Linked DNA regions of Cystobacter fuscus DSM 2262. The protein of the gene in region 1 interacts with the protein of each later gene in a pairwise test. Links are inferred from orthologs where the notes say so. Each region holds a gene or a part of one and is shown on either strand. Other genes may lie near its edges.

What was found.
Region 2: the proteins of rpe (region 1) and eno interact in binary tests that used the Escherichia coli proteins (3 or more experiments, as listed by UniProt). The link is inferred for Cystobacter fuscus DSM 2262 from one-to-one orthologs.
Region 3: the proteins of rpe (region 1) and dnaN interact in binary tests that used the Escherichia coli proteins (3 or more experiments, as listed by UniProt). The link is inferred for Cystobacter fuscus DSM 2262 from one-to-one orthologs.

What each region holds. Positions count from the first base shown.
Region 1 is NZ_ANAH02000001.1:915,597-918,515, reverse strand. The notes cover bases 111-2,880. They hold rpe (ribulose-phosphate 3-epimerase), read left to right. Parts: upstream 111-1,053; coding sequence 1,054-1,707; downstream 1,708-2,880. Other genes in these bases: D187_RS03560 (Hint domain-containing protein), read left to right, coding at 2,792-2,880; D187_RS03570 (response regulator), read right to left, coding at 1,696-2,097; D187_RS03580 (GAF and HD-GYP domain-containing protein), read right to left, coding at 111-872. In the rest of the region: more of D187_RS03580, read right to left, coding at 1-110; more of D187_RS03560, read left to right, coding at 2,881-2,919. UniProt on the Escherichia coli protein: Catalyzes the reversible epimerization of D-ribulose 5-phosphate to D-xylulose 5-phosphate.
Region 2 is NZ_ANAH02000064.1:276,947-280,087, reverse strand. Bases 144-3,135 are described here. They hold eno (phosphopyruvate hydratase), read right to left. Parts: upstream 2,292-3,135; coding sequence 996-2,291; downstream 144-995. Other genes in these bases: D187_RS38425 (ADP-ribosylglycohydrolase family protein), read left to right, coding at 2,377-3,135; surE (5'/3'-nucleotidase SurE), read right to left, coding at 170-979; D187_RS38440 (peptidoglycan DD-metalloendopeptidase family protein), read right to left, coding at 144-167. Also shown: more of D187_RS38440, read right to left, coding at 1-143; more of D187_RS38425, read left to right, coding at 3,136-3,141. UniProt on the Escherichia coli protein: Catalyzes the reversible conversion of 2-phosphoglycerate (2-PG) into phosphoenolpyruvate (PEP). It is essential for the degradation of carbohydrates via glycolysis.
Region 3 is NZ_ANAH02000004.1:714,521-717,667, forward strand. The notes cover bases 139-3,136. They hold dnaN (DNA polymerase III subunit beta), read left to right. Parts: upstream 139-1,083; coding sequence 1,084-2,190; downstream 2,191-3,136. Other genes in these bases: D187_RS07560 (DUF6748 domain-containing protein), read right to left, coding at 139-412; D187_RS07565 (DUF6748 domain-containing protein), read right to left, coding at 486-791; D187_RS07575 (heparan-alpha-glucosaminide N-acetyltransferase domain-containing protein), read left to right, coding at 2,214-3,136. Outside these bases: more of D187_RS07560, read right to left, coding at 1-138; more of D187_RS07575, read left to right, coding at 3,137-3,147. UniProt on the Escherichia coli protein: Confers DNA tethering and processivity to DNA polymerases and other proteins. Acts as a clamp, forming a ring around DNA (a reaction catalyzed by the clamp-loading complex) which diffuses in an ATP-independent manner freely and bidirectionally along dsDNA.

The DNA.
Region 1 (2,919 bases):
CGGTAGCTCTGCAGCTGCAAGTCTTTGCGCGCGAGCTGGAAGCGGGAGCGCAGCCCCTCCAGCTCATGGGGGTAGAGCTTCTCGGCCTTGACGAGCACCGGCTCGCGCACACCCACCTTGCCGAAGTCGTGCAGGAGCGAGGCGTAGCGCACCTCCTGCAGCTCGGTGGCGCTGAAGCGCGTGTGGGCGTAGGGCCCGGTGTGCACGTGCTCGAGCGCGCGCGCCAGGGAGACGGTGAGGTTGGCCACGCGGCCCGAGTGGCCCGCGGTGGTGGGATCCCTCGACTCGATGGCCACCACGGAGGCGGAGACGAAGCCCTCGAAGAGGCTGTTGATCTCCTCGTGGAGCAGGGCGTTCTCGATGGCGCCGGCCGCCTGGGCGCCGAGCGCGAGCAGCAGCTCCTCGTCCTCGGAGTCGAAGGCGCCGCCGCTCAGCTTGTTGAGGGCCTGGATGACGCCGGTGACCTCGCCGTTGGCGTCGCGCATGGGCACGCACAGCACGCTCTGGGTGCGGTAGCCGCTGATGCTGTCGAAGGTGCGGTTGAAGCGCTCGTCGGCGTAGGCGTCCGGCAGGTTGATGACCTCGCCCGTCTCCGCCACCCGCCCGGCGATGCCGCTGCCCATGGGGAGGCGGATTTCACTCTTGGAGCCCTGGGCCACCTTGCTCCAGAGCTGGTTGCGCTCGCGGTCCAGCACGAAGAGCGAGCAGCGATCCGCCTCCACCACCTTGCTGGCCTCGTAGAGGATGAGGGGCAGCAGCAGATCCAGATCCCTCTCGGCGCTCATCGCCTTGGTGACGTCCAGGATGGACGTGAGCTTCTTGAGGCGCCGGTTGAGATCGACGGGCTCGGATGGCTGGGTCTGTGGAAGCACCAGGGAAGGCTCCGGAGAGGAAACGGCGCGCGGACTGTAACGGTGCTTCTTACCACGGCCTCGGGAGCCACTGCTTCCTCCCGGGCCGGATGCTTCCCCTCCGAGTGAAACCCCTTCTTCGTCTGTTCGCTCTCCAACCGAGCCAGTACCCATCAGGTGGGGAAGTGGCTAAGTAGCGCCCATGACCCGCCGTGTGCTCGTGTCGCCCTCGCTGCTGTCCTCGGATTTTGGCCGCCTGGCGGAGGAGGTCCGCGCGGTGGAAGCCGCGGGCGCGGACTGGATCCACGTGGACGTGATGGACGGGCGCTTCGTGCCCAACATCACCCTGGGGCCGGTCATCGTGCAGGCGATCAAGAAGGTGGCGACCCGGCCGCTCGACGTGCACCTGATGATCGTCGAGCCGGAGAAGTACGTCGAGGCGTTCGCCAAGGCGGGGGCGGACATCCTCACGGTGCACGTGGAGGCGTGCACGCACCTGCACCGGGTGTTGCAGCAGATCCGCCACGCGGGGGCCCGGCCGGCGGTGGTGCTCAACCCGGCCACGCCGCTGTCGGCGGTGGAGGAGGTGCTGGGCGAGGTGGACATGGTGCTGCTGATGAGCGTGAACCCGGGCTTCGGAGGCCAGGGCTTCATTCCCCATACGGTGGACAAGGTGCGCCGGTTGCGCGCGATGCTCGAGGCGCGCGGGCTGACCACGCACATCCAGGTGGATGGGGGCATCAACTCCGAGACGGCGCGCCTGGTGGTGGCGGCCGGGGCGGACGTGCTGGTGGCGGGCTCGTACGTGTTCGGCGCGAAGGACTACGCCGCCGCCATCCACTCCCTACGCTCCTGAGCACAGGTCCCCGGGCGAGACGCTCTTGAGGCCCGCCATCCTCGCCACCCGGGTCATGAAGGTGTGATCGAAGGGCTTCACCTCGTAGGCGTCCGCGCCCAGCTCGAAGCACACATGGCGGGTGAACTGGTCCTCCACGCCACTGAGGATGATGACCTTGCAGTCCCGTGTCTGGGGGTCCTGCTTGAGCTGGGCGAGCAGGTCCCTTCCATCCTCGTGCTGGTGGATGTCCAGGATGATGACCGCGGGGCGGTGCCGCCGGGCCAGCTCCATCACGTGCCGGGAGGTGGTGTCCGCCACGGACGTGAGGCCAGAGCGACGGGCCTCCCGGGCGAGCGCGGACACGACGAGCGGCTCGTCGTCGGAAATGAGGACAACCGGAGAAGGCATGGTACCCTGGTGGATGGCGCGGTTCGGTGGATGCTCGAAGCAAGCGGCGTTCCGGCGCGGATTTCCTGCAAGATGAGGGGGTTGGAGGGTGGAGCCATGGGTGTTTCATGACCTATGGGTCGTTGGGGACTCCAGGAGTGCACGAGGGAATGGAAAGCAGTGCGTTGGGCGTTGACTCAGCCGGGTGGGTCGGGTACATCCCCGCCCACTTCGTCGGCCCGAGAGCAGTCCCGGCGGAGGTCGTACCGGTAACGGGGAGTGGCTCAGCCTGGTAGAGCACTTGGTTCGGGACCAAGGGGTCGCAGGTTCGAATCCTGTCTCCCCGACCATTAAAAGCCCTGGAGTTTCGCGGACCTCCGTTGAAACTCCAGGGCTTTTGTTTTTTTCCCGGAGCCCTCCGGCCAACCAGCAGATCCTTCTTCGCCTGCTTGGGGCGAACTCGCTCACTGCTGACGCCTGAGCAGGCGAGCCAGTCCACCCAGGCGCGCCGAGACGCTCGGCGGCTTCCCCGTATGCCCGCGTCCGGGTGGAACGCGCATGCGTCGCGCCGTGACGCTGGCCGGAGCACCGCCCCCACGCTCGCCGAGGGCGTCTCCCTCGGAAGCCCCGCCTCGGGTCGCGTGGCATGAGGGGTGCTGAGTGCCCCCGCGCCGCGGCCTTGATGCCCGGCCCAAGTCAGCGGGGGTACTCATCCGTGAGCGATACCGAAGTGGAGGTACTGACCGAGGAGCTGTTCGCGCTGCAGCCCGACGAGGTCACCAATCCCGTGGGCGTGGCCAGCCGTGAGGCGCTCAAGAGCCGCCTGCGTCACGCGGTGGCCGA
Region 2 (3,141 bases), on another replicon or contig:
AGCTCCAGCTCCGGGTGGGGCTCGTGCAGCTCGGCGAGCTCGATGGGAGGCACGGCGGAGGAGCGCGCGTCGGAGGGGCGCACGGACGAGGGCACCACGGCGCAGCCAGAGGCCGTCAGGAGCGCGAACAGCGCGAGCAGTGCCGGACTGGCCGCCGCGCCCCGCAACCTCAATCCCCTCCCCTGCCCGCGCCCGGGAAGCCCTCGAGGGTCCAGCCCGAGAGGTCCTTCAGCATGGGGGTGTCGGTGAGCTCGAAGTTGAGAGGTGTGACGGAGATGAGGCGCTCGTCGTGCACGGCGTTGCAGTCGCTGCCGGGCAGGTCCTCGTGCGCGTAGGTGCTGCCGCCGATCCAGTAGTACTTGCGGCCGCGCGGGTCTTCCTTCTCCACCACGTCATAGCCGTACGAGTGCCGGCCGAGGCGGGTGATGGCGTAGCCCCGGGGCTCGCCCGAGGGCACGTTGACGCTCAAGAGCATCCGGGGGGGCAGCTGGGGCTGGGCGAGCGCGGCGGCCACCAGCGAGCGGGCGAAGCGCGCCGCGTGCGTGAAATCGAACGGGGCGCGCGACACCAGGCTGAAGGCGATGGAGGGAATGCCCAGCAGCGCCGCCTCGCGGGCGGCCGCCACCGTTCCCGAGTAGTTGACGTCGTCGGCCAGGTTGGCCCCGTGGTTGATGCCGGACACCATGATCTTCGGGCGATCATCCTTCAGGAGGTGATGGATCGCCAGATAAGCGCTGTCCGCGGGGGTGCCATCCACGGAGAACCAGCGCTCGCGGATCTCCGTGAGGCGCAGGGGACGCCAGAGGGAGATGGCGTGCGAGGCCGCGCTCTGCTCGCGGTCGGGCGCCACCACCCACACCTCGCCCAGGGGACTGACCGCGTCCACCAGGGCCCTGAGCCCCTCGGAGAAGTAGCCGTCATCGTTACACACCAGGATGCGGGGTTGCTGCGTGCCGGCCACTTCTCCGCCTTTCTTCAAGGTTGTCGACCTGGGCCTACTTGGCCTTCAGACCCTTGATGGACTTCATGCCCGCGTACCGGGCGCCCGCGCCCAGTTCCTGCTCGATGCGCAGGAGCTGGTTGTACTTGGCGATACGGTCCGAGCGCGAGGCCGAGCCCGTCTTGATCTGTCCACAATCGAGCGCGACGGCCAGGTCCGCGATGGTGGTGTCCTCGGTCTCGCCCGAGCGGTGGCTCATCACCGAGGTGAAGCCGGCCTTGTGGGCCATGCGCACCGCGTCGAAGGTCTCCGTGAGGCTGCCGATCTGGTTGACCTTCACCAGGATGGAGTTGGCGGTGCCCGCCTCGATGCCGCGGCTCAGGCGCTCCACGTTGGTGACGAAGAGATCATCTCCCACCAGCTGGATCTTCCCGCCGAGCACGTCGGTGATCTTCTTCCAGCCGTCCCAGTCGTCCTCGGCCATGCCGTCCTCGATGGAGACGATGGGGTAGCGCGACACGAGCTGCTGGTAGTAGTCGAGCAGGCCCGAGGCGTCGAACTCCTTGCCCTCGCCCTTGAGCTTGTACTTCTTGGAGCCCTTGTCGAAGAACTCGCTCGCCGCCACGTCCATGGCGAGGAACACCTGCTCACCGGCCTTGAAGCCCGCGGCGGAGATGGCCTCCATGATGAGCTTGAGCGCCTCCTCGTTGGCCGGCAGGTCCGGGGCATAGCCGCCCTCGTCGCCCACGGCGGTGTTGAGCTTGCGGCCCTTGAGGATCTTCTTGAGCGCGTGGAAGATCTCCGCGCCCCAGCGCAGGCCCTCGGAGAAGGAGGGAGCGCCCGCGGGCACCACCATGAACTCCTGCACGTCCACGCGGGTGTCGGCGTGGGCGCCGCCGTTGAGGATGTTCATCAGGGGCACCGGCAGGGTGCGCGCCTGGGAGCCGCCGATGTAGCGGTAGAGGGGCAGACCGTGGGCATCCGCCGCGGCGCGCGCCGTGGCCATGGACACCGCGAGGATGGCGTTGGCGCCCAGCTTGCCCTTGGTGGGCGTGCCGTCCAGCTCGATCATCTGCTGGTCCACGGCGTACTGATCCGCCGCGTCCATGCCCACCAGCTCGGGGGCGATCTTCTCGGTGATGTGCTCGACGGCCTTGCGCACGCCCTTGCCCAGGTAGCGGCCCTTGTCGCCGTCGCGCAGCTCCAGCGCCTCGTGCTCGCCGGTGGAGGCGCCCGAGGGCACCGCCGCACGGCCCTTGGCCCCACCCGCCAGCAACACCTCGGCCTCCACGGTGGGGTTTCCGCGGGAATCGAGTACTTCACGCGCCACGATTTGAGCGATCTCAGTCATGGCGCGGGGTTCTAGAGGACGTCCCCCAGGCTCGCAAGCAGACTGCTACACTTCGCGGACACTTCACCCCCACCCCTCTCCCGCCATGCCCCCGCGCCGCCCCACCGCCCCCCCTCCCGACATCTACCCACGCCTGCGAGGCCGGGGCGCGCTCCTGGGCCTCGCCGTCGGGGACGCACTGGGCACCACGCTCAAGGGCCGGCGGCTGGTCGCCCCGGCCTTCCCGCGCCTGTCCGACGGAGTCCACCGGAACATGCGCGGGGGAGGCCCGTTCTCCCTCAAGCCGGGACAGGTGGGCGAGAGCGGCCAGATGGCTTGCTGCCTGGCCGGGGGCCTGCGGGAATCCGGCACCTACGACACGGAAGCCCAGATGCGCCGCTACCTGAAGTGGCGCCCGCACGCCGTGGGCATGGACGACTACACCCGGGAGGTGTTGACCGAGATGGCCGAGTCGACCCTGCCCAAGGCGAACGCCGCGCAGCGCCTGTGGCTGAAGGATGGGCGCAAGCGGGCGCTCAACGGCAGCCTGGCGCGCACCGCGCCCCTCGGCGTGTTCTACTCCAAGGACGCCCCGACGCGTGCCATGGCCTCGTTCGCCGACAGCATGCTCACGCACTTCGATCCGCACTGTCTGCTCGCGTGCGCCACCCTCAACGCGTCCATCGCCCATGCGCTCCACGCGGGGGAGAAGCTGACCAAGGAGGACCTGTTCAAGGCCACGCTGCGCGAGCTGGCCGTGATGAGCGCGCAGCTCGGGCGCACCCTCGGCGACTTCGTCAAGGAAATCTCCGCCGCCACCGCCGACGTCCGGGAAGACCTCTCGGTCTCCAACCAGAACGATCCGCTGCTG
Region 3 (3,147 bases), on another replicon or contig:
GGCCGGCGCCCTGGTGGACCTTCTCCATGAGGCGCCCCTGCTGCTCGTCGGTGAGACCGAGCGCGGACAGGTCGAGGTCGGTGATGCGCAGGCCCTCCGCCTTGGGGTCATCCGCCGGCCGGGCGACCAGGGAAGGGCAGGGAGCGGCCATGCAGCGCACGCCACTGTCCTTCACGATGTAGATGACGGGCTTGCTGTCGCTGGCGGCGGCGGTGCCACCCGAGACGTCCTCGCTCGGCGCGGTGGGGGGGGACGCGGGGGCAGGAGGAGGGGGCACCTCGGCGCCGGTGGCGGCGGGCGTGCCACCGGACTCGGCGGGTCGGTCCTCGACGGGGGGGCGGGTGTTGCTGGTGCACCCGGCGAGCAGGCCGAGCGCGAGGGGAAGGGCGAGCAACGACGAGCGTGAGGTCATGGCAGGGGGTCTCGCGAGAGGAGGAGGCGCAGTCTCATCCTCTCCCTGAACGGATGCCACCCCCATTTCGGTCTCAGAGGACCCGGCTGACGCGCAGGATGGTGGCGGTGCCCCCGGGGCCCGCGTGGGGGACGGTGCGCACGGTGGCTTCCACCTTGAGGCCGGGGCCCGTCTTGTGGGCGGACTTGAGGAGCGTGGAGCGCTGCTCGTCGCCCAGGCTCAGCGCGGACAGGTCGAGGTCGGTGACCTTGAGCCCGGCCTCGTCGGGCCGGTCCGCCCGGAGGGCGAGGTAGACGGGGCAGGGGGCGGTGATGCAGCGCACGCCACTGTCCTTCACGATGTAGACGACGGTCTCTTGGGCGGGCTCTTGGGTGGTCATGGGGGGGCGGGCAGTCTCGCCGTCCCACCGGGTGGATTCCAACCCAAAGTTCCAACCTGAAGGAGGAGGTGACGCGGGGGGTGGTGCCTTCCGGGCGCCCGCCGTGTCCTACATACCGGGCAGGCGGGAGTCCCTGGGGCTGGACGCCTTGATCGGATGCCGGACAAGTCGGCATGACTCCGGACGTCACGTTCGTTGACGACCCGAGAGGGCCGGGCTACACCCGAACCGAGGCGGCCTCCCGGGCCGCCACCTCTTACTCCCGCACCCTGGTTCTTCAAGGTCCCCCGAGATGGAATTCCGCATCGCCGCCGACGAGCTGAAGAAGGCCCTCTACCGCGCCCAGGGCATCGTGGAGCGCAAGACGACGATGCCCATCCTGGCCAACGTGTTGCTCACCGCGACCAAGACGGGGGTGACGGTCACGGCGTTCGATCTGGAGATCGGCATCGTCTCCGAACACGCCGCCGAGGTCGTCAAGCCGGGCGCGGTGACGCTGAGCGCCAAGTACGTGTTCGACATCGTGCAGAACCTGCCGGACGCGCACGTGACGCTCAAGAAGCTGGCGAACAACTACGTGGACATCACCAGTGGCCCCGCGCACTTCAAGCTCGTGGGCACCGCGCCCGAGGAGTACCCGAAGCTGCCGCGCGAGGAGAACGCGCCGCTGGTGCAGGTGACGGGCAACACGCTCCTGGAGATGATCAAGAAGACGCAGTTCGCCATCTCCACGGACGAGACGCGCTACATCCTCAACGGCGTGTATTTCGAGCCGCAGGCGGGTGGCAAGGTGCGCATGGTGGCCACGGATGGGCACCGCCTGTCGCTGGTGGAGCGCGAGCTGGCGGGGGACTTCAAGCTCAAGGGCGGCGTCATCATCCCGCGCAAGGGCCTCATGGAGCTCAAGCGCCTGCTCGACGAGGCGCCCGACGCCGAGTGCCACCTGGGGTTCGCGGAGAACTCGGCGCTCTTCAAGAAGACGGGCCTCACCATGGTGATGCGGCTCATCGACGGGCAGTTCCCCGAGTACCAGCGCGTCATCCCCAAGGAGGGGGACAAGGCGGTGCTGGTGCCCAAGACGCGCCTGCTCGAGGGCCTCAAGCGCATCGCGCTGCTCAGCGCGGACAAGAGCTACGCGGTGCGCATCGGGCTGACGGAGAACCAGCTGCTCATCACGGCGAACAACCCGGACCTGGGCGAGGCCAAGGACGCGCTGGACATCGCCTACCAGGGGGCCGCCATCACCATCGGCTTCAACGCGCGCTACCTCATCGACGTGCTCGGCGTGACGGACACGGACGAGGTGGCGTTCGAGCTGGGGGATGAGCACAGCCCGGGCGTGCTGCATGCGCCGGGGGACCGCAGCTTCACGGCCGTCGTGATGCCGATGCGCGTCTGAGTCCGCCGAGCCCCTCGCGTTTCATGATGGGTGTCGCTTCCCAGGACGTGCGCGTCGCTCCGCCCGCCGTGGTCCCCACCCCGCGCAACACCGGCCTGGACCGGGCGCGCGCGGTGGCGGTGATCGCCATGGTGATGGGGCACACGCTGGACGCGGTGTTGTCGGACACGGCCCGGCAGAGCACGGGCATGCTGGCCTACTGGTCGCTCCGGGCGATCACCGCGCCGCTGTTCCTCTTCGTGGCCGGGTGGGCCTTCGCGACGACGGTGCAGCGCACGGGTGCTCACGGTCTGCCGGTGTGGCGCCGCTATCTGCCGCGCGTGGGGCTCTTGTTGTTCTGGGGCTACGTGCTGCGCTGGCCGGGCTGGGCGCTCGAGGGGCTGCTCGCGGGCCGTGTGGAGATCTGGCGGCACTTCCTCGCCTTCGATGCGTTGCACGGCGTGGCGGGGGCGTTGCTGATCGGCTCGGGGGTGTTGTCGGTGGTGGCTGGGCGGGGGCCGCGCATGGGGGTGCTGGCGGGGCTCGCCCTGCTCTTTCCCTGGGTGAGCCCGTGGATGCGCCAGGTGGTGGCCGCGGGGCACTGGCCCCTGGCGCTGGAGCAGGCCCTGGTGGGCCGCACGTCCAACTTCCCGCTCTTCCCCTGGTCGGCCTACTTCTTCGTGGGCTGCGTGGCGGGGTTGGGGCTCGCGGGGGTGAAGCGCATCCCGCACTGGATGATTCTCCTGGGCGGGGGCACGGGGATGCTGGGCGTGGTGTCGCTGTGGGGCGCGAGCGCGGCCTCCCGGTGGGGCGGAGACGTCACGCTGGTGTGCTGGCGGGTGGGCCTGCTGGGCGTGGCGGCGGGATTGGCCATGCTGCTGCCCGCACGGCTGGATGGATGGCTCGGGCCCGTGGGGCGCGCGTCGCTCTGGGTGTACGTGGTGCACCTGCCGCTCGCCTATGGCTGGTCCACGTTCC